3 regions of the Streptacidiphilus rugosus AM-16 genome follow, and region 2 is predicted to be linked to each of the others. Evidence: riboswitches for the same ligand, from Rfam matches in the RefSeq annotation. Region 2 holds a riboswitch; each other region holds the start of a gene.

Region 1 (6,265 bases), on a different contig from region 2:
CTGGTCCGGGCCCTGCATCTGCACCTGACCGGACGGCGAATTCCGGCCGCACCGCAGATCGAAGGGCGGCGGATCGTCGTCGAGAACATCGACCTGCTGGCCAGGCTCGCCTACCGGGGGTCCGACTACCGCACCCCGTCGCTGCCGCCGCGCTCCCGCTGGACCGAGACCGAGCTGGGCTGGTGGGCGAAGGACGACCCGCTGCCCTTCCCGGTCATGCTGGCGCGCTCGGTCCGGCCCGGCCTGCGCTACGTCGCCGCGACCCGCACCCGGCACGCCTGAGGGCCCGTCGGCCCGCCCCACCAGGCCACGGCCCCGAGGGGCCGCGTCCCACCCTGACCAACCGTCATGTCCTCGTACCGCAACTGGAAGGAGCCGACGATGTCCCGTCCCGCACAGGGAGGCCATCGGAGCCCCCGCACCGCCGTCGTGGTCGGCGCCGGACCCTACGGACTGTCCGCCGCCGCCCATCTGCGGGCCGCCGGGCTGTCGGTGCGCGCCTTCGGCGACCCGATGCACAGCTGGCGCGACACCATGCCGGCCGGCATGTGTCTCAAGTCCACGCCCGACGCCTCCACCATCTCCGCCCCCGCGCCGGGCCACAGCCTGCCGGACTTCTGCCGGGCCAACGGGGAGACCGAGCCGCGGGGCCACGATCGGGTGCCGGTCGAACTGTTCACCCGCTACGGCAGCTGGTTCCAGCAGGAGCTGGTCCCCTACCTGGAGCGCGACACCGTTGTGGCGGTCCGTCAGAGCGGCTCCGTCGACGGCTGGTTCGAGGTGACGCTCGACTCGGGGGAGACCTTCCCCACCCACGCCGTCGTGGTCGCCAGCGGCCTGACCGGCTTCGCGCACGTGCCCCGCCTGCTGGCCGGGGTCGCACCCGAGGGCCCCGGACCCGACGCCCCGGTGTCGCACAGTTCCCAGCACGCCGATCCCGCCGCACTGGCCGGACGGTCCGTGCTGGTCGTCGGCGCGGGCCAGTCCGCCCTGGAGGGCGCGGCCCTGCTGCACGAGTCGGGCGCCCAGGTGGAACTGGTCGCGCGGACCCCGCGGATACGGTTCGGCGCGCCGCCGGCCGACGGCCTGCGCTGGCAGCCTGAATCGCCCATGGGCCCGGCCTGGTCGCTGTGGGCCATGGCCCGGTATCCGCAGGCCTTCCGGTCCCTGCCGCAGCAGGTACGGCTACGGCTGGTCAAGCAGGTGCTCGGCCCCAGCGGCTCCTGGTGGCTGCGCCCGCGGGCGGACGGCGTCTTCCCGATGCACGCCGGCCAGCAGCTGCGCACCGTGCGCCGCGAGGGCGACAAGGTCGTCCTGACCACGAGCGGCCCCGGCGGCGCGACCCGTGAGTTCACCGCCGACCACGTACTGGCCGCCACCGGCTACCGGGTCGACCTGACGGCTCTGCCCTTCCTCTCCACGGAGCTCCGCGCCCGGCTCGACCGCGTCGGCGGCTTCCCCGCCCTGGACGAGGGGATGTGCTCCACCGTCCCCGGCCTCTACTTCACCGGCCTGCCGGCGGCCGCGTGCTTCGGTCCGTTCATGCGCTTCGTCTGCGGGACGGAGTTCGCCTCCGCCAGGATCGCCTCCGCCCTCACCGGCCGGTTCGCGAGGTGACCGGGGAGGCCGGCGCAAGCGCCGCGGCGCGTGGCTCAGCCCACAGGGGGTCCGGTTGACTGCCCGACACGCTGCATGGTGGGATTTCGAGGCCTGATTTGAACGAATACGGCGGCAATGACGAGGAAGTCCGGTGCGAGTCCGGCGCGGTCCCGCCACTGTCAGCGGGGAGGCCGAGTGCCGACCCCGTGAGCCAGGAACTCTGGCCGCCGTCACCACGAGCCGGGGCGCGGACCCCGAGTGAGGACTGCTGCCGTGCGCGAACGCGCGCTTGGCCCACGCCTGGTCGGCGTGGGCATGGGACCGGGTGACCCGGAACTGGTCACCGTCAAGGCCGTGCGTGTGCTGCGCGAGGCGGACGCGGTGGTCGTACCGGTCATGGACACCGGCGAGATCGGGCGGGCCGAGGCCACCGTGCGGCACCACGCCGACGCGGCCAGGATCGTGCGCGTGGTCTTCGCGCTGAACGAGCGTGAGGACCGGGCCCGGCGCGAGGCCGCCTGGGACGAGGCGGGCGCGCGGGTCGCGGAGCTGCTCCGTGCGGGCGACCGCCCGACGGTCGCGTTCGCGACGATCGGCGACCCGAACGTCTACTCGACCTTCACCTATCTGGCGCACACGCTGCGGGAGCTCGTTCCCGACCTGGTCGTCGAAACCGTCCCCGGCATCACCGCGATGCAGGATCTGGCCTCCCGCAGCGGAACCGTGCTGGCCGAGGGCACCGAGCCGGTGACCCTGGTGCCGGTCACGGCGGGCTCCGCCGTGCTCAAGGAGGCCCTGGCCGGTCCGGGCACGGTCGTCGCCTACAAGTTCGGCCGACTGGCCGCGCAGGTCGGCGAGGCGCTGCGGGAGACCGGCCGCGACGGCGACGCCGTCTGGGGCGCGTCGCTCGGGCTGCCGGACCAGCAGTTGAGCGCACCGGGAACACCGATCGACGGCACGCTGCCGTATCTGTCGACGCTGATCGCTCCGGCGCGGCGCGAGGGCCGAGGGGGAAAGCTGTGACCACCACTGACGGCACGACGGGCAAGGTGACCTTCGTGGGCGCCGGACCCGGTGCGGCCGACCTGCTGACCTTCCGCGCCGCCCGCGCGATCGCCGACGCCGACACGGTGATCTGGGCCGCCAGCCTGGTGCAGGAGGAGGTCCTGGAGCACGCCCGCGAGGGCGCGGAGATCCTGGACTCCTCGCTGATCCCGATGGAGGACGTGCTCGCCGTCTACGAGCGCGCCGCCCGCGAGGGCACGCGCGTGGCGCGGATCCACTCCGGGGATCCCTCGCTCTGGGGCGCGGTCCAGGAGCAGCTGGACCGCTGCCGCGAGCTGGGCCTGGAGACGGAGATCGTGCCCGGTGTCTCCTCCTTCGCGGCGGTCGCGGCGCTGGCCCAGCGGGAGCTGACGATCCCCGAGGTGGCGCAGAGCGTCATCCTCACCCGCCTGGGCGGCGGCAAGACGCCGATGCCTCCAGGCGAGGAGGTGCGCGAGTTCGCCCGCCACGGGACCACCATGGCGATCTTCCTCTCCGCGGCGCGGACGAAGCAGCTGGTGGAGGAACTGCTGGAGGGCGGCTACGCGCCGGAGACCCCGGTCGTGGTGGCCTACCAGGCGACCTGGCCCGAGGAGCTGCTGCTGACCTGCACGGTCGCCACGCTGGAGGCGACGGTCAAGGAGCACAAGCTCTGGAAGCACACCCTCTTCCTGGTCGGCCCGGCGCTGGCCGCCGAGGGCACCCGCTCACACCTGTACCACCCGGGCCACTTCCACACCTTCCGGAAGGCGGACCGCGCGGCGAGGCGCACCCTGCGCGCGGTCGGCGCACAAGGCGAGACGCAGCAGACCGGCGCCCTCCCGGAGCGGAGCCGAGCCGGTAGCGCGGCCGAGGGGCCCGCGGTGGCGACCACGCGTGCAGATGGCGCTGCACATTGAGGACCGTCGGCTTGTCAGCGGCTGATCGCGCAGTTCCTCGCGCCCCTGGGCGGTGCAACGTGCCCGCGGGCGAGACGTGCCGCGACAGCGCGCCGGAGGCGCGTTCCTGGCCGCGGCCCCGAGGCGACAGCCATGGCTGAGCTGCGGGAGCCCGACCTTCCGCGTACCGCGAAGGTGCGTCAGGGGCCGCTGCGCAGCGGATGGACCACCGGCACCTGCGCGTCGGCCGCCGCCCGCGCCGCGGCGCTGCTCCTGGTCGGCGGCGAGCAGCAGCGCCAGGTCGACGTCGCACTGCCGTCGGGCAACCGGGTCGGCTTCGCCGTCGAGCGCTGCGAACTGCTGCGGCCGGGGCGGGCGGAGGCGGTCGTGGTGAAGGACGCGGGGGACGACCCCGACGTCACCCACGGCGCGCACCTCACCGCCACGGTGGCCTGGCGCGACGAGCCCGGCATCGCCCTGCACGGCGGGGTGGGCGTGGGCGTGGTGACCAAGCCGGGGCTCGGTCTGGAGGTCGGCGGCCCGGCCATCAATCCGGTGCCCCGGGCGATGATCACGCAGGCGGTCGGCGAGGTCGTGGACCTCACCGGCCGGGGCGTGGACGTCACGATCAGCGTGCCCGACGGCGAGCTCCGGGCGCGCAAGACCACCAACGCCAAGCTCGGCATCCTCGGCGGGATCTCCATCCTCGGCACGACCGGGATCGTCCGGCCGTTCTCGACGGCGTCCTGGCGCGCCTCGGTCGAGCAGGCGGTGTCCGTGGCCGCCGCCCAGGGCGAGCGGGCCATCGTGCTGTGCACGGGCGGGCGGACCGAGAAGGGCGCGATGGCGTTGATCCCCTCGCTGCCCGACGTCTGCTTCGTCGAGGTCGGCGACTTCACCGGCGCCGCGCTGCGGCGCGCGGTGGAGGCGGGGATGGACCGCGCCGTCTTCGTCGGCATGGTCGGCAAGCTGACCAAGCTGGCGGCGGGGGTGCTGATGACGCACTACACGCGGTCGAAGGTGGACACCAACGTGCTCGCCGAGATCACCGGGACGGTCGGCGCGCCGGCGGAGCTCGTCGCCGAGGTCGCCGCCGCCAACACCGCCAGGCACGCCTACGAACTCTGGGACGCCGCGGGGCTGCTGGCCCCGGCCGGGCTGCTGCTCTGCGAACAGGTGGCGGACGTGATGGTGCGTTTCAGCGAGGGAAGGCTGGCGGCGGAGGTCGCCCTGGTCGACTTCACCGGAAGGGCCGTCATCGCCTCGACCGGCGCCGAGGGGGGACTGCTGCCGTGATCACCGTCCTCGGCGAAGCGCAGCCCGCCTCCGGGCTGGTCGCGGACGCCGCCCTCGTCCTCGGGGCCCGACGCCACCTCGACGCCGCGGGCGTTCCCGCCGACCGCGCGCTCGCGCTGGGTCCGCTCGCGCCCGCGCTCGACGCCGTCGCCGCGCTGTGCGAGAAGGACCCCGACGCGCGCGTGCTGGTGCTGGCCTCCGGCGACCCCGGCTTCTTCGGCATCGTCCGGGCCCTGGCCGAACGCTTCGGCGCGGCCGCGCTCGACGTGCGCCCCGGCGTGAGCAGCATCGCGCGCGCCTTCGCCCGCCTCGGCGTGCCGTGGGACGACGCCGTCGTGGTCAGCGCCCACGGACGCGATCCGCGCCGGGCGCTCAACATCTGCCGCGCGCAGCGGAAGGTCGCGGTGCTGACCGCCCCCGGCGCCGGTCCGGCCGAGATCGGCGCGGCCCTGCTGGCGATGCCGGGTCCGCACCGACGTCTGGTCGTCGCCGCCGACCTGGGCGGCCCGGCCGAGAGCGTCACCGCGCTCTCCCCCGCCGAAGCCGCGGCGCGGGACTGGCCCGCCGTCAACGTCGTCCTCTGCCTGGCCGACGAGACGCCCGTGGCCGACGCGATGCGCGCCGTCGCCGGCTACCAGGGGCCGCCCGAGGGCGGCTGGGCGCTGCCCGAGGAGGCCTTCGCGCACCGCGACGCGATGCTCACCAAGGCGGAGGTGCGCGCCTTCGCGCTGGCCAGGCTCGGTCCCCGGCTCGGCGAGCTGGTCTGGGACGTCGGCGCGGGCAGCGGCTCGGTCGCGGTCGAGTGCGCACGTCTGGGCGCGGCGGCCGTCGCGGTCGAGCGCGCCGCCGACGGCGTCGACCGGATCCGCGCCAACGCCGCCGCCCACGGCGTCGCGCACGCCGTGGCCGTCGTCCACGGCAGCGCGCCCGACGCGCTGGCCGGGCTCCCCGAGCCCGACGCCGTGTTCGTCGGCGGCGGCGGGGCGGACCTCCCGGCCGTCGTGGCCGCCGCCACCGCGCGCGCCCGCCGGACGGTCGTGGTCACCCTGGCCGCGCTGGACCGCGTCCCCACGGTGCGACGCACCCTGCTGGACGCCGGATTCACCGCCGACGGCGTGCAGTTGCAGGCCAACCGGCTCGCCCCGCTGCCGGGCGAGGTCACCCGGCTCGCCGCAGCCAACCCCGTCTTCGTCCTCTGGGGCACGCGCCCGTCCCCTCCCCCACACCGCACAGGAGTACTGACGTGATCGGCCTGATCGCCGCCACCGCCGCAGGCCGCCAGGCCGCCGCCCAGCTCGCCGAGGCCCTGCGCCCCGAGGAGACCCGCGTCTACGAGGGCCCGGTCGGTGAGGCGCTGCGCCGCGCGTTCGGCGAGTGCAGCGGTCTGGTCTGCTTCCTCGCCACCGGCGCGACCGTGCGCCTGCTCGCGCCGCTGCTGGCGGCGGAGG
Region 2 (6,265 bases):
CGGTCGAGTCGGTGCCGCTGGTGTGGGCGGGCGCGACCAACGGCCCGGCCGCCGAGCCGGTGCTGCCGCCGCTGCCGCCGGCCGTGCCGATCGCGACCGCCGCGCCGGCGGCGACCGCGACGACGGTGACCGCGACCGCCGCGATCCCGATCCGGCGCCTGCGGGCCTGGGCCTGCTGCTGCCGGGCCCGTTCCTGGGCGAGCCGCTCCCGCGCCGAGGCCTGGGCCTGCCGGGCGGTGGGCTTGGAGTGGTCGGTGGTGCCGGTGGTGCGGGTCTTGCTGGTGTTCTTGGCGCTCATGGCGGCCGTCCTCACAGACGAGAAGGTCAGGAAAGGTGAGGAAACGGGCCGGGAACGGCTGCACGCACCACCCGGCGGCGCGTGCAGGGCACGCACCGCGATCAGGGGTGGAGAAAGGTCGGCCGCCGCTCAGCGGGCCCGTGCGAGCACGGGCGGGCCGCGCCGGGAGGCGGCGCAGAGCACGGTGTCCTGCGGACCGCGCAGGCCCTCCGCCACGGCCGGTGGTGTCCAGGCGGGCGCCTCGGGCAGCGCGACCGGCGTGACCAGCCACGCCAGCAGCGCGCTCACGCCCGGCCAGGACAGCACGGCGACGGCGTGGACCACGGCGAACAGCGCGGCCTCGCCCCGGCGCAGCCACCACGCGGCGACCAGCGCCAGCGCGAGGTGGAGGACGAGGAGCAGCAGCGCCTGGCCGCCGGTGACCGACACCAGCGCGTGCGGCGTCTCGGTCAGGCCCAGCAGTCCGGGGCGGATCGAGCCGCCGCCACAGGCCAGCACGCTCCAGCCCGGCATCGCACTGCCGGCTCCCTGGCTCGGCGGGCAGCCCTGCTGACCGGCGTTGAACAGCGCGTTGAGGCCCACCTGGAGCGGGATCATCACGGCGACGAGCGCCCAGTAGCGGCGCTCGGCGGCGAAGAGGATCAGTGCCACGCCCAGGGTGAGGCCGTAGGCGAGCCCCAGGATCTCCAGCGGCACCGGCTGTCCGGTCACGATCAGGCGGGCTCCGGTGGAGAGCAGCACGGCCAGCGCGGCGAACATCGCCGCGCGCAGGATCCGAAGCCCCAAGCCGTCCATCATTCGGAGTATCGCACCGGAACCTGTGTCCCGGAGCCGTTCCGTCCGACGCGGCGGTCGGCGCAGGTCAGTCGGAGGGGCTCGGCGTGGCGGCCCGGTGCCAGCGGTGCTCCACCCTGGCGAGTCGCCAGTAGCCGATCGCGACGGCCCAGACGACGACGAACAGCCCGACGATCACGAAGCCGACGTTGTTGAGGTCGATGCCGGAGATCCATCCGCTGACCGGGTCGGTCAGGTTCAGCTGGTCGTGGAGGATGCCGACCAGCTCGATGGTGCCGATGAGGAAGGCGACCGCGATGGAGAGACCGGTGATGGTGAGGTTGTAGTAGACCTTGCGCACCGGGTTGGAGAACGCCCAGTGGTAGGCGAAGTTCATGAAGGTGCCGTCGAGGGTGTCGAACAGGCTCATCCCGGCCGCGAACAGCAGCGGCAGGCAGACGATCGCGTACCAGGGCAGTCCGGCGGCCGCGCCGGAACCGGCCATGACCATCAGGGTGACCTCGGTGGCCGTGTCGAAGCCGACGCCGAACAGCAGCCCCACCAGCCACATCTGGCCGGGGCGGGTGATGGACCTGGTGAGCCTGCCGAGGATGCGGTTCATGAAGCCGCGGTTGTCGAGGTGCTTCTCCAGCTCGTGCTCGTCGAACTGGCCGGCGCGCATCGCCTTGAAGACCCGCCAGATCCCGACCAGGGCGAGCAGGTTGAGCGCCGCGATCAGGTACAGGAAGCTGCCGGAGGCCAGGGTGCTGACCAGGCCCAGGTGCTGGCGCACGCTGGAGTTGTCGTTGGTCAGCGTCGTGGCCTCGCGCACGCCCGTCGCGATCCCGGCGGCCAGGACGATCACGATGGACGAGTGGCCCAGGGCGAACCAGAAGCCCACCGAGATCGGCCGCTTGCCGTCGGCCATCAGCTTTCTGGTGGTGTTGTCGATCGCGGCGATGTGGTCGGCGTCGAAGGCGTGCCGCATGCCGAGGGTGTAGGCGGTCACGCCGAGGCCCAGGCCGAACACCTGTCCGCCGACGTTGTAGTGATGGGGCGCCACCAGCATGGCCAGGATGCCGAAGGCGAGGACGTGCAGAGCGGCGATCACGGCGAGCAGGCCGCCGGTGCGCCACCAGTCCCTGCGCTCCCAGCGGAGTACCGGGGCGGCGGATGTCGCGCCGGGCAGGACGGCGGTCGCGGAGCCGTTTTCGGGCAGGGTCATATCAGGGCAGCCTCTCCAGCACCTCGTGGATGGTGTGTTGCGGTGCCGTGGCCGGTCTCCTGGCTGACGGGTGGTGCCGCCCCGGCATCCGGCCTTCCCAGGCGCGACTGCGCCCAGTGGCCCCCCGCGGTCACCAGGACCGCGGGAACGATGCGAGGACTTCCCGATCACAGTGGCGAGGGCCGCTCCGGCTTTGAACCGGTCTTCCCGAACACCACGGCACAGCCACCCTAGGGCCGTGGACGAATCGCCCACAAGCCTGCACAGGTGCGCAGGTGTTGCAGATCACCTCCTGGGACAGGTGGAATGGCCGAATGCATCTCGTTCCCGCTGAGCGCGCCCACCGCAAGGTCATCGACGACCACACCGTGTGCGAGGCCATCGAGGGCATCGGCGACCCGGACCGGCTGCCCGCGTGGGCCGACCGCTTCGCCCTGCTCGGCGAGCCCCACCGGCTGTCCGTCCTGCTCGCCGTGCACCACGCCGGACCCATCGCCGTCACCGACCTGGCCACCGCCACCGGGCTCGACGACACCACCGTCTCCCGGATCCTGCGTCTGCTCCGCGCCTCGGGCACCGTCGCCGCGGACAAGGACGGCCGCATCGTCCGCTACCGGCTGACCGAACCGCTCATCGCCGCGCTGCTGGACCGGATCGCGATCGTCTGACGCCGCCGCGGTGCGGGGCTGGGGCATGATGGGCTGGTGGATGTCGAGCCGTACCGCGGTGAGCTGTTGGCCTTCTGCTACCGGATGCTGGGCTCGTTCCAGGAGGCGGAGGACCTCACCCAGGAGACGATGCTGCGCGCCTGGAAGGCGCGGGACCGCTACGACCCCGCGCGCGCGTCCGTGCGCACCTGGCTCTACCGGATCGCGGCCAACGCCTGCCTGACCGCTCTCGACGGGCGAGGGCGGCGACCGCTGCCCTCCGGCCTCGGGGCGCCCGGCGACGATCCTGGCGGCGCGTTGCCGCCCGCACTCGACATCCCGTGGCTGGAACCGTTCCCCGACGCGCGGGTCGAGGTCGACCTGCGGGCCGACCTGCGGCTGGCCTGGGTCGCGGCGGTCCAGACGCTGTCCGCGCGGCAGCGGGCGGTCCTGGTGCTGCGGGAGGTGCTGCAGTTCAGCGCGGCCGAGGTGGCCGGGCAGCTCGACACCACCGTCCCCGCGGTCAACAGCGCCCTGCAGCGCGCCCGCGCGACGCTGAAGGACGCGCGCCTGGACGAGGGATCGGGGGTGCGCGAGCCGGAGGACCCCGAGGTGCGGGCGGTGGTGCAGCGGTACATGCGGGCGTTCGAGTCGGCCGACGTACCGGCACTGGTGCGGTTGCTGGCCGAGGACGCGGTCCTGGAGATGCCGCCGGTCCCGCTCTGGTTCGTGGGCGCGGACCACTACGGGCGCTTCCTGGAGTGGGTCTTCGCGGTGCGCGGCACCGGTTGGCGGATGCGGGCGGTCACCGCCAACGGCCAGCCGGCGCTGGCCGCTTACGCGGCGGACCCGGAGGGCGGCGATCCGCTGCTGCACTCGATCCAGGTGCTCACCGTCGCCGGGGGCCTGGTGAGCCGCAACGTCGTCTTCACCGACCCCGGCATCCTGGACTCCTTCGGACTGCCGCCGCGGTTCGGCGGAGATTTCACGGAAGAGGTCCGCGAAGCGCGATGAGTCCGCGCGGTGCCGCCGGTATGTACCGGTGAACACCGAGACGAAGGGATCATCGCCATGAGCGTCATCGTTCTTGCCTTCACCACCCTGGACGGAATCGTCGAGGACCCGGACGGCGCGGCCGGCACCCCGCGGGGCGGCTGGATGTTCTCGCACGGACGGGAGGTCGTCGCCGGGGACAAGTTCCGCCTCGGCCGCACCCTGGACGAGGGGGTGCTGCTGCTCGGCCGCCGCACCTGGCAGCACTTCGCGCAGCTGTGGCCCAACCGCGACGACGAGTTCGCCGCGCGGATGAACGCCGCGGCGAAGCTGGTCGCGTCCGGCACGCTGGACGACGCGGACGTCACGACGTGGAACAACTCGCGGTTGCTGCACGGCGACCTGGTCGAGGTCGTGAAGCAGGAGCGCCGGGACGTGATCGTCGCCGGCAGCCTGGGCGTCGTGGAACGGCTCGCGGCGGCTGATCTCGTCGACGAGTACCGGCTGGTGACCTTCCCGGTCCTGCTCGGCGCCGGTCGCAGGCTCTTCCCCGCGGAGGGGCCGCAGCGGGAGCTGGAGTGCCTGCAGGCGGAGGCGGACGGACCGATCGTCCGCAGCCGCTTCCGCCGGAGGGCCGAGGCGTTCGCGTAGTCGCGGGACGGGGCGGCCGTCCGGGAGGCGCCTGACGGCTCAGGCCTCAGGCGTGCGCGTGGGCGTGGTGCGCCAAGGCGGCGTGGGGGTCCGCGCCGTGGCCGTGGCCGTCCGGGAGGTGGTCCGTGTGCACGGTGGCCGCGGTGAGCCGCGGCACGGCGTGGATCAGCGCGTGTTCGGCGGCGACCGCGATCCCGTGCGCCCGGACCACGGTCAGGTGCGGGTCGACCACGATGTCCGCCTCCGCGCGGAGCGCGTGGCCGATCCACCGCATCCGCACGCTCCCCACCCGCAGCACGCCCTCGACCTGCCCGAGGGCGTGCTCGGCGGCGTCGATCTGGGCGGGGTCCACGGCGTCCATCAACCGCCGGTACACCTGGCGGGCGGCGTCCCGCAGCACCATCAGGATCGCGAAGGTGATCAGCAGGCCGACCACCGGGTCCGCCCACCGCAGGCCGAGCGCCGCCCCGCCGGCGCCCACCAGCACGGCGAGGGAGGTGAAGCCGTCGGTGCGCGCGTGCAGTCCGTCGGCGACCAGGGCGGCGGAGCCGATCCGCCGCCCGGTCCGGATCCGGTACCTGGCCACCCACTCGTTCCCCACGAACCTGACCCCCGCGGCGACGGCCACCGCCCACAGGTGCGAGACGTCACGGGGGTGCAGCAGCCGCTCCACCGCCGCGAACGCGGCGAGCGCGGAGGAGGCGGCGATGGTGCCGACGACGGCGATCCCGGCGAGATCCTCGGCCCGCCCGTAGCCGTAGGTGTAGCGCCGGTTCGCCGCCCGCCTGCCCACCCAGAACGCGATCCCCAGCGGCACGGCGGTGAGCGCGTCAGCGGCGTTGTGGATCGTGTCGCCCAACAGCGCGACCGACCCTGACGCCGCGACCACCAGCGCCTGCACCAGCGTCGTCCCGCCGAGGATCAGCAGCGAGAGCCACAGCGTGCGCAGCCCCTCCCGCGAGGTCTCCAGTGCGGAGTCGACCTTGTCCATCGCCTCGTGGCTGTGCGGCGTCACCGCGTGCGCGAACCGGTGTCGCAGACGCGCCCACCGGCCGGCTCCGTGGGCGTGGTCGTGCGCGTGGGCATGGCCGTGCTCGTGCGGGTGCTCTTCGCCCGGGTGCCCGTCGTGGTGACCGTGCGAGTGCCGGCCGTGGGTCTGCGCGGAGTCCTCCATGGGCCCACGGTGGCACGCGAATCCCGTTGCAGCCACTCTCGTTCAACCACCTCTGACCAGGTGCGACTCCCTCGCAGGAGCGGCCGTTCGGCAGTCGCCACCTGCTCTCGGAACGCCGACGCCCGCATGGCCGTAGAGTTCTGGCCCGTGACCGTCCCCGAGAGCGACACCGCCGACCTCGACCCGGCGGACCTCGCCGCCCTGCTCGACGCCGTGCACGGTTCCGCCGCGCGGCTCGGCGCGACGCTCGACTCCCTCACCGACGCCCGGGCCCGCGAGCCCGCCCTGCTGCCGGGATGGGGCCGCGGGCACGTGATCACTCATCTCGCCCGCAGCGCCGACGTCTACCGCTGGCTGCTGACTCTGGCGCGCACCGGCGTCGAGCCCGGACCGCGCGCCGACGGACCCGCGCTGGAGCGCGCCCTGCGCGAGGGTGCGGGTCGGGCCGCGGCCGATCTCGTCCGGGATGTGCGGGTCAGTACCGGGGCGATGCTCGCCGAGGC
Region 3 (6,265 bases), on a different contig from region 2:
CTGCCGCTGGTCCTGGTCCACCCGTTCAACTCCCTCGGTCGTCTTGCTCGTCGTGCTCATCGGTGCGGAAAGCCTGTCGTCGGTCACGGCGCCCCCGGCGGCACGAAGGGCAGGTCGCGCGGGACGCCGCCCTCGATCAGCCGCCACAGCGCGTCGGTGTCCGCGTGTTCCTCGATCAGGTCGCCCAGCCGGTCCAGCCGCTCCTCGCGGGCGGCGGCGAAGCAGGTGTCCGGCGCGGGGACGAAGTCCCGCCCGCACGCGGAGGCGACCTCGCGCAGGAAGGCGCGGCGGAAGCCGTCGTTCTCCAGCGCGCCGTGCCAGGTGGTGCCCCAGACCGTGCCCTGGCGGCAGCCGTCGAGCCACGGCTCGCCGCCGTCGACGCTCGCCACGCCGTGGTGGATCTCGTAGCCGTGCACGGTCTCGCCGTAGGCGGCGCCCACGGGGCGGGCGAGCGTCTTCTCCCTGGCGAAGGCGATCCTGACCGGCAGCAGCCCGAGACCGGGCACCTCCCCGGCCCGCGACTCGACCTCGTCGCTGATCGTCCCGGCCAGCATCTGGTAGCCGCCGCAGACCCCCAGCAGCGGCAGGCCGCGCTCGGCGCGGGCGCGCAGCGGGGCCTCCAGGCCGCGCTCGCGCAGCCAGGCCAGATCGGCCACGGTGGCCCGGGTGCCGGGCAGGACGACGAGGTCGGCGTCGGCCAGCTCCTCGGGCCTGGTCGCCCAGCGCACCAGCACGCCGGGCTCCTGGGCCAGCGCGTCGATGTCGGTGAAGTTCGACAGCCGCGGCAGCCGGACCACCGACACCCGCAGCACGTCCGAGCCGAGCGGCGGGCCCGCGTCGCCACGTGCGACCACGCCCGCCAGGTCGAGCGAGTCCTCGGCGTCCAGCCAGAGGCCCTGCAGCATCGGCAGCACGCCCAGCGACGGACGGTGCGTCAGCCGGTGCAGCATGTCCAGTCCCGGTTGCAGCAGCCGGACGTCGCCGCGGAACTTGTTCACGATCCAGCCGCCGATGTGCGCCTGGTCCTCGGCGGAGAGCAGCGCCAGTGTCCCGAACATGGAGGCGAAGACGCCGCCGCGGTCGATGTCTCCGACCACCACGACCGGCAGGTCGGCGGCGACGGCGAGGCCCATGTTGGCGATGTCGCGGTCGCGCAGGTTGATCTCGGCGGGGGAGCCTGCGCCCTCGCAGATCACCACGTCGTGACGGCCGCGCAGCTCGGCGAGGCAGTCCAGGGCGATGCGCAGCAGGGCGGGCTTGCGGTCGCGGTAGTCCAGCGCGCCGACCTCGGCCACCGGCTTCCCCAGCACCACGACCTGGCTGCGGCCGTCCGCGCCCGGCTTGAGCAGCACGGGGTTCATCGCGGCCTCGGGCTCGACGCCCGCCGCCGCGGCCTGCATGGCCTGGGCCCGGCCGATCTCCGCGCCGTCGAGCGTGACGAAGGAGTTCAGCGACATGTTCTGCGCCTTGAACGGCGCGACCTTGACGCCCTGTCGCGCCAGCCAGCGGCAGACGCCCGCGGTGACCACGCTCTTGCCCGCGTCCGAGGTCGTCCCGGCGACCAGCAGCGCGCCCGTTGCGGCCCTCATCCGCGCTTCCCCCTCAACAGACCCCTCGTCAGCGCGACGGTCGTCGCCGTTCCCAGTGCCAGCGCGCCGACCCGCCGGGAGAGCCGGCAGGCCCGCTCCACGTCGGCGACCGCGACCGGTCGCAGTTCCGCGCCGAGCACCGGCCGGTGCTCCACCCTGTCCCCGTAACGGAGCGTGCCCCCCAGGCGCACGCCCAACGCTCCGGCGAAGGCCGCCTCCGCGTGCCCGGCGTTCGGGCTCGGGTGCGCGCCCGCGTCCCGCCGCCACACCCGCCAGGCGCGGCCCCGGTCCTCGCTCGCGGCGACGGTCAGCAGCGCGGTCAGCCGCGCCCCCGGCCAGCCGGCCACGTCGTCCAGCCGCGCCGAGGCCCAGCCGAAGCGGAGCAGGCGCGGCGAGCGGTGACCGACCATGGCGTCCAGGGTGTTGACGGCCCGAAAGGCGAGCAGTCCCGGCGCGCCCGCGAGCGCACCCCAGACCAGCGCGTTGACGACGGCGTCGGCGGTGTTCTCGCCGACCGACTCGACCACCGCGCGGGCGATCTCGCCCTCGTCGAGCGACCGCGGATCCCGACCGCACAGATGCGGCAGGCGCTCGCGCGCCGCCTCGACGTCCCCGCGCTCCAGCGCGCCCGCGATCACGCGCGCCTCCCGCACGAGCGACGCGCCCCCCAGCACGGCCCAGGCGGACACCGCGGCGAGCGCGGCCTGCCCGGCCGGCGAACGCCGCAGGACACGCTGCGTGAGAACGGCGCCGCCGGCGACGGCACCGACGGCGACGAGGGTGTAGGCGGCTCCCGCGCCCCGGTGGTCCCGGTACAGCCGGCGCTCCAGCGCCCCTGCGAACCGGCCGAACCCGGCCACGGGATGACCACGCCGGGGATCGCCGAAGAGAGCGTCGGCGGCGTATCCCACCGCGGCCCCGAACGCGAAGGCGCGTCTGCGCACCGGTGCGTGTCCTCACTCAGGGTCCGCGCCCTGGATCGACGTACCGGAGGCGAGAGTCTCCTGGCTTCCGGATCGACGCACCTGCGGGCCTTCCAACAGCGCGTGGCTGCCGTGGCCGTGGTTCGCAGGCACTCCCCGGTGACAGTGGCGGGACCGCGCCGGATTCACACCGGCTTCCTCTGCTTGCCTCCGTTTGGCGTAAAGATCCCACCATGTCGCCGGAGGCAGCGTCAACCGGGGCCGCGGGTGGCGCGGCTCACGGGGTCACGCGGATGCTGCTGCTTCAGCAGTTCGACGGTCTTCTGCACCACCTGGTCGGCGGGGCTGACGGGCGGGCGGAGGACGTGGTCCTCGAACCAGGAGAGACCAAGGATGACGAGCAGTCCCAGCGGGGCGACAAGCAGGCACAGGAAGACAGACATGGGCACCCCAAGGTGTCGAATGCTGCGGCCCGGACGGACCCCGATCCGTCCCTCCACCAGCGTCCGCCACCCCTGCCGTTTCCGCACGTCGAGCTGCGCTCAGCCCCTCGGCACACGGCCCGGTGGCACCTCCCCAGAGCCCCGCGCCCTGGGGTAGTGCAACGTCCCGTGGGTGGGTATCAGTGCCGGCCGGAGATCACGTCGGCGACGCGGGCGATGGGGGAGGTCGTCGCGCGGCCGCGGAGCTCGGCACGGTCCGCCGCGTGGTACGCGGCGTACATGCCGTGGACGCCGATCCAGCGGAAGGGTTCCGGCTCCCAGCGGCGCACCCTGTGGTCGACCCACGGCAAGGCCGTCAGCTCCGTCGTCCGCCCCAGCACCAGGTCGCGCAGCGTCCGCGCCGCCAGGTTCGTCGTGGTGACGCCGCTGCCCACGTAGCCGCCCGCCCAGCCCAGGCCCGACGCCGCGTCGACCGTCACCGTCGAGCACCAGTCGCGCGGCACGCCCAGCACGCCCGACCAGGCGTGATCCACCGCCACACCCCGCGCCGCGGGGAAGAAGCGGGTCAGGATCTCCGTCAGCTGCCCGATCGTCTTCGCCGCCGTCGAGCCGTCGTTGTCCGTGCGCGAGCCGAAGCGGTACGGCACGCCGCGGCCGCCCAGCGCGATCCGGTCGTCGGCCGTCCGCTGCGCGTACATGTACGCGTGCGCGAAGTCGCCCAGCGTCTCGCGGCCGTTCCAGCCGACGGAGTCCCAGAACGACGCGGGCAGCGGGGCCGTGACGATCATCGAGGAGTTCATCGGCAGCCACGAGCGCCTCTCGCCGCGCAGGTTCGCGGTGAAGCCCTCCGTGCAGCGCAGCACGTACCGTGCCGAGACGGTCCCGTGCGGGGTGACCGCGCGCGCCGGGGTCGTGGCCGAGGCCGGAAGGATCTCGGTGACCGTCGTCTGCTCGTAGATCTCCACGCCGAGCCGCTCGGCGGCCGCCGCGAGTCCGAGGACCAGCTTCGCCGGCTGGACGCGCGCCCCGTGCGGGGTCCAACTGCCGCCCAGGGCACCGGAGACGGCGATCCGCGCGGACGCCTCCGCCGCCGTCAGCCGCTGCACGTCCTTCTCGCCGTAGCCGTGTTCGCCGGCGACGAAGGCGTCCAGCCGTTCCAGCTGCGCGGGGGTGTGGGCGACCTCCAGCACGCCGCCCTTGACCTGGTCGGCCTCGATGGACTCGGCGTCGCAGACCCGCAGCACCTCGTCCACCGCGTCGTTCATGGCCTGCTGCATCGCGACGGCGCGCGGCTTGCCGTACCGCTTGGCGAAGACGCCGCGCCCGGCGAAGCCGTTGTAGAGCCAGCCGCCGTTCCGGCCGGAGGCACCGTAGCCGCAGAAGCGCTGTTCGAGCACCGCGACCCGCAGCGAGGGGTCCGCCTGCTTGAGGTAGTAGGCCGTCCACAGCCCCGTGTAGCCGCCGCCCACGACGGCGACGTCGACCTCCGTCGAGCCGTCGAGCGGCGAGCGCGGGACGGGGAGGCCGACGGCGGAGTACCAGAACGAGACACCGCCGTTGGCGGTGGCGGACGTGCCCACAGGAGACCTGCTTCCATGCTCGGACGTGCTCGGTGCGGGCACGCTATCCGCGGCCGGGAGCTGCGGCAATGCACACAGTGTCAAGCCGGGACCCGAGTTTCCGGACACTTCGTCGACTCCGGGCGTGGCGGTTGCCCGCCCCGTCCGGCCCCGTTCAGGTGGCGGAGGCCCTTGGCGGGTACTGAGATGGAGAGAACGTCGGACCGAGCAGACGACCGGGCATCAGGGAGCGACATGCGTTGGGGCAAGGCAGCCGCTGTGGCCACCGTCTCCGCCGTCGGGGTGGGGGCGGTCGCGCTGGTGGCGGGTCGGGTGGTCTCCGAGATCTCCGTCCGGCGCAGTGGCGCCGCGCCGGCCTCGGCCGGCGGGCTCAGGGTCCACTCCGTCGCACCGGATCTGATCGAACTGACCCGCACCCCGGAGACCCAGCGGCCGGGCCGCTGGGCGCTGGAGTGGGGCGCGGACGGCCATGTCGTGGTCGGCGACGTCGTCTCCACGACCTCGCAGACGGTCGTCAGGGTCCTCGAGTCCGGAGGATCCACGCCGCCCCCGACCGGCGAGACGGTGGTGCTCACGCCGTGGGTCCTGCGCGGCGACCCGACGTCGGCGCTGGGCCTGGACTTCTCCGAGACCACGGTCAGGGGCGAGCTCGGTCCGATGCCCGCGTGGTACCTGTCCGGGTTGCGCGAACCGTGGGTCATCGCGGTGCACGGCGCGGGCGCGGACCGCGGCCAGGTGCTGCCGTTGCTGCCGGTCTTCCAGCAGTTCAAGATGCCGGTGCTGAGCGTCAGCTACCGCAACGACCCGGGTGCGCCGCCGTCGCCGGACGGCATGGGCCACTTCGGCGAGACCGAGTGGCGTGACGTGGAGGCGGCGATCCGCCTGGCGGTCGACTCGGGCGCGACCAGGGTCCTGCTCTACGGCTGGGGCATCGGCGCGACGATGGCCCTCCAGGCCGCGGAGCGGTCCGCGTGGCGGGAGGCGGTCCGCGGGCTGGTGCTGGACTCGCCGGTGCTGGACTGGCGCAGCACGGTGCGCCGCCAGGCCACCCGCCGCGGCGTCCCGCATGCCCTCGCGGAGCTCGGCATGCGTGCGGCGGAGGGCCGCACGGACGTGGACACGGCGGCCTTCGACCAGCTGGCCTCCGGCGACGGCCTCTCCGTCCCCACGCTGCTGCTCCACAGCCCGGACGACACGGTGGCGCCGATCGCGCCGGCCCGCGGGTTGGCCTCCCGCCGGGACGATCTGATCCTCTTCCGCGAGTTCCCCGGCACGGAGCACGAAGCCCTCTGGAACGCCGACCCCCACACCTACGAAGACCTCCTCCGGAGGTTCCTGACACCTCTGCTCTGAAGGCAGAAGCAGCCGCTCAGTTGCACTCCCCCAGGGGCGCGGGGAACCGCGCGAGAAAGCACCCTCCGCGGATGGCCGTGTCCATCGAGGACCATCCGCACGCCGGTGGCTTGTCGCGCGGTTCCCCGCGCCCCTCAGGTGGTGCAACGGGCCCACTGCGGTGAGGCGCCGCGCCTCCGGCTGTCTCTTCCGTCCCTCAGGGCACAGCTGACCTGCGCCACGCCTGAGGATGTGACAAGTTGCCGTGCGACGGGGAAGACTGCACCGCGTGACGTCCCGGAATCCGCGCGACCGTGATGCCCCTGCCGCCCCCGTGGCCAGGCTGCCCCGCCCCAAGGGTCAGCCGCGCCGCACGCCGCCCGCCGATCTCCCCGGGC

What was found. A riboswitch is a leader RNA that binds a small molecule or an ion and turns the genes downstream of it on or off. The one in region 2 is predicted to bind cobalamin.
Region 1: linked by a shared signal. The riboswitch ahead of cobI (precorrin-2 C(20)-methyltransferase) and the one ahead of nicT (Nickel transporter NicT) in region 2 are both predicted to bind cobalamin.
Region 3: linked by a shared signal. The riboswitch ahead of BS83_RS34325 (cobalamin biosynthesis protein) and the one ahead of nicT (Nickel transporter NicT) in region 2 are both predicted to bind cobalamin.

What each region holds. Positions count from the first base shown of each region.
Region 1 covers NZ_JQMJ01000004.1:5,560,510-5,566,774, forward strand. The annotation lists gene BS83_RS34400 (carboxylate--amine ligase) at 1-282, shown strand, start outside; gene BS83_RS34405 (FAD-dependent oxidoreductase) at 382-1,617, shown strand; cobalamin riboswitch at 1,713-1,842, shown strand; gene cobI (precorrin-2 C(20)-methyltransferase) at 1,873-2,622, shown strand; gene cobM (precorrin-4 C(11)-methyltransferase) at 2,619-3,542, shown strand; gene BS83_RS34420 (cobalt-precorrin-5B (C(1))-methyltransferase) at 3,675-4,817, shown strand; gene BS83_RS34425 (bifunctional cobalt-precorrin-7 (C(5))-methyltransferase/cobalt-precorrin-6B (C(15))-methyltransferase) at 4,814-6,064, shown strand; gene cobJ (precorrin-3B C(17)-methyltransferase) at 6,061-6,265, shown strand, end outside.
Region 2 covers NZ_JQMJ01000003.1:732,267-738,531, forward strand. The annotation lists gene BS83_RS06780 (thioredoxin domain-containing protein) at 1-298, opposite strand, end outside; gene BS83_RS06785 (hypothetical protein) at 428-1,084, opposite strand; gene nicT (Nickel transporter NicT) at 1,161-2,297, opposite strand; cobalamin riboswitch at 2,330-2,531, opposite strand; gene BS83_RS06795 (ArsR/SmtB family transcription factor) at 2,612-2,965, shown strand; gene BS83_RS06800 (sigma-70 family RNA polymerase sigma factor) at 3,002-3,958, shown strand; gene BS83_RS06805 (dihydrofolate reductase family protein) at 4,016-4,588, shown strand; gene BS83_RS06810 (cation diffusion facilitator family transporter) at 4,635-5,762, opposite strand; gene BS83_RS06815 (maleylpyruvate isomerase family mycothiol-dependent enzyme) at 5,910-6,265, shown strand, end outside.
Region 3 covers NZ_JQMJ01000004.1:5,535,422-5,541,686, reverse strand. The annotation lists gene BS83_RS34330 (cobyric acid synthase) at 84-1,589, opposite strand; gene BS83_RS34325 (cobalamin biosynthesis protein) at 1,586-2,533, opposite strand; cobalamin riboswitch at 2,565-2,739, opposite strand; gene BS83_RS34320 (hypothetical protein) at 2,764-2,955, opposite strand; gene BS83_RS34315 (NAD(P)/FAD-dependent oxidoreductase) at 3,135-4,535, opposite strand; gene BS83_RS34310 (alpha/beta hydrolase family protein) at 4,770-5,888, shown strand; gene BS83_RS34305 (hypothetical protein) at 6,157-6,265, shown strand, end outside.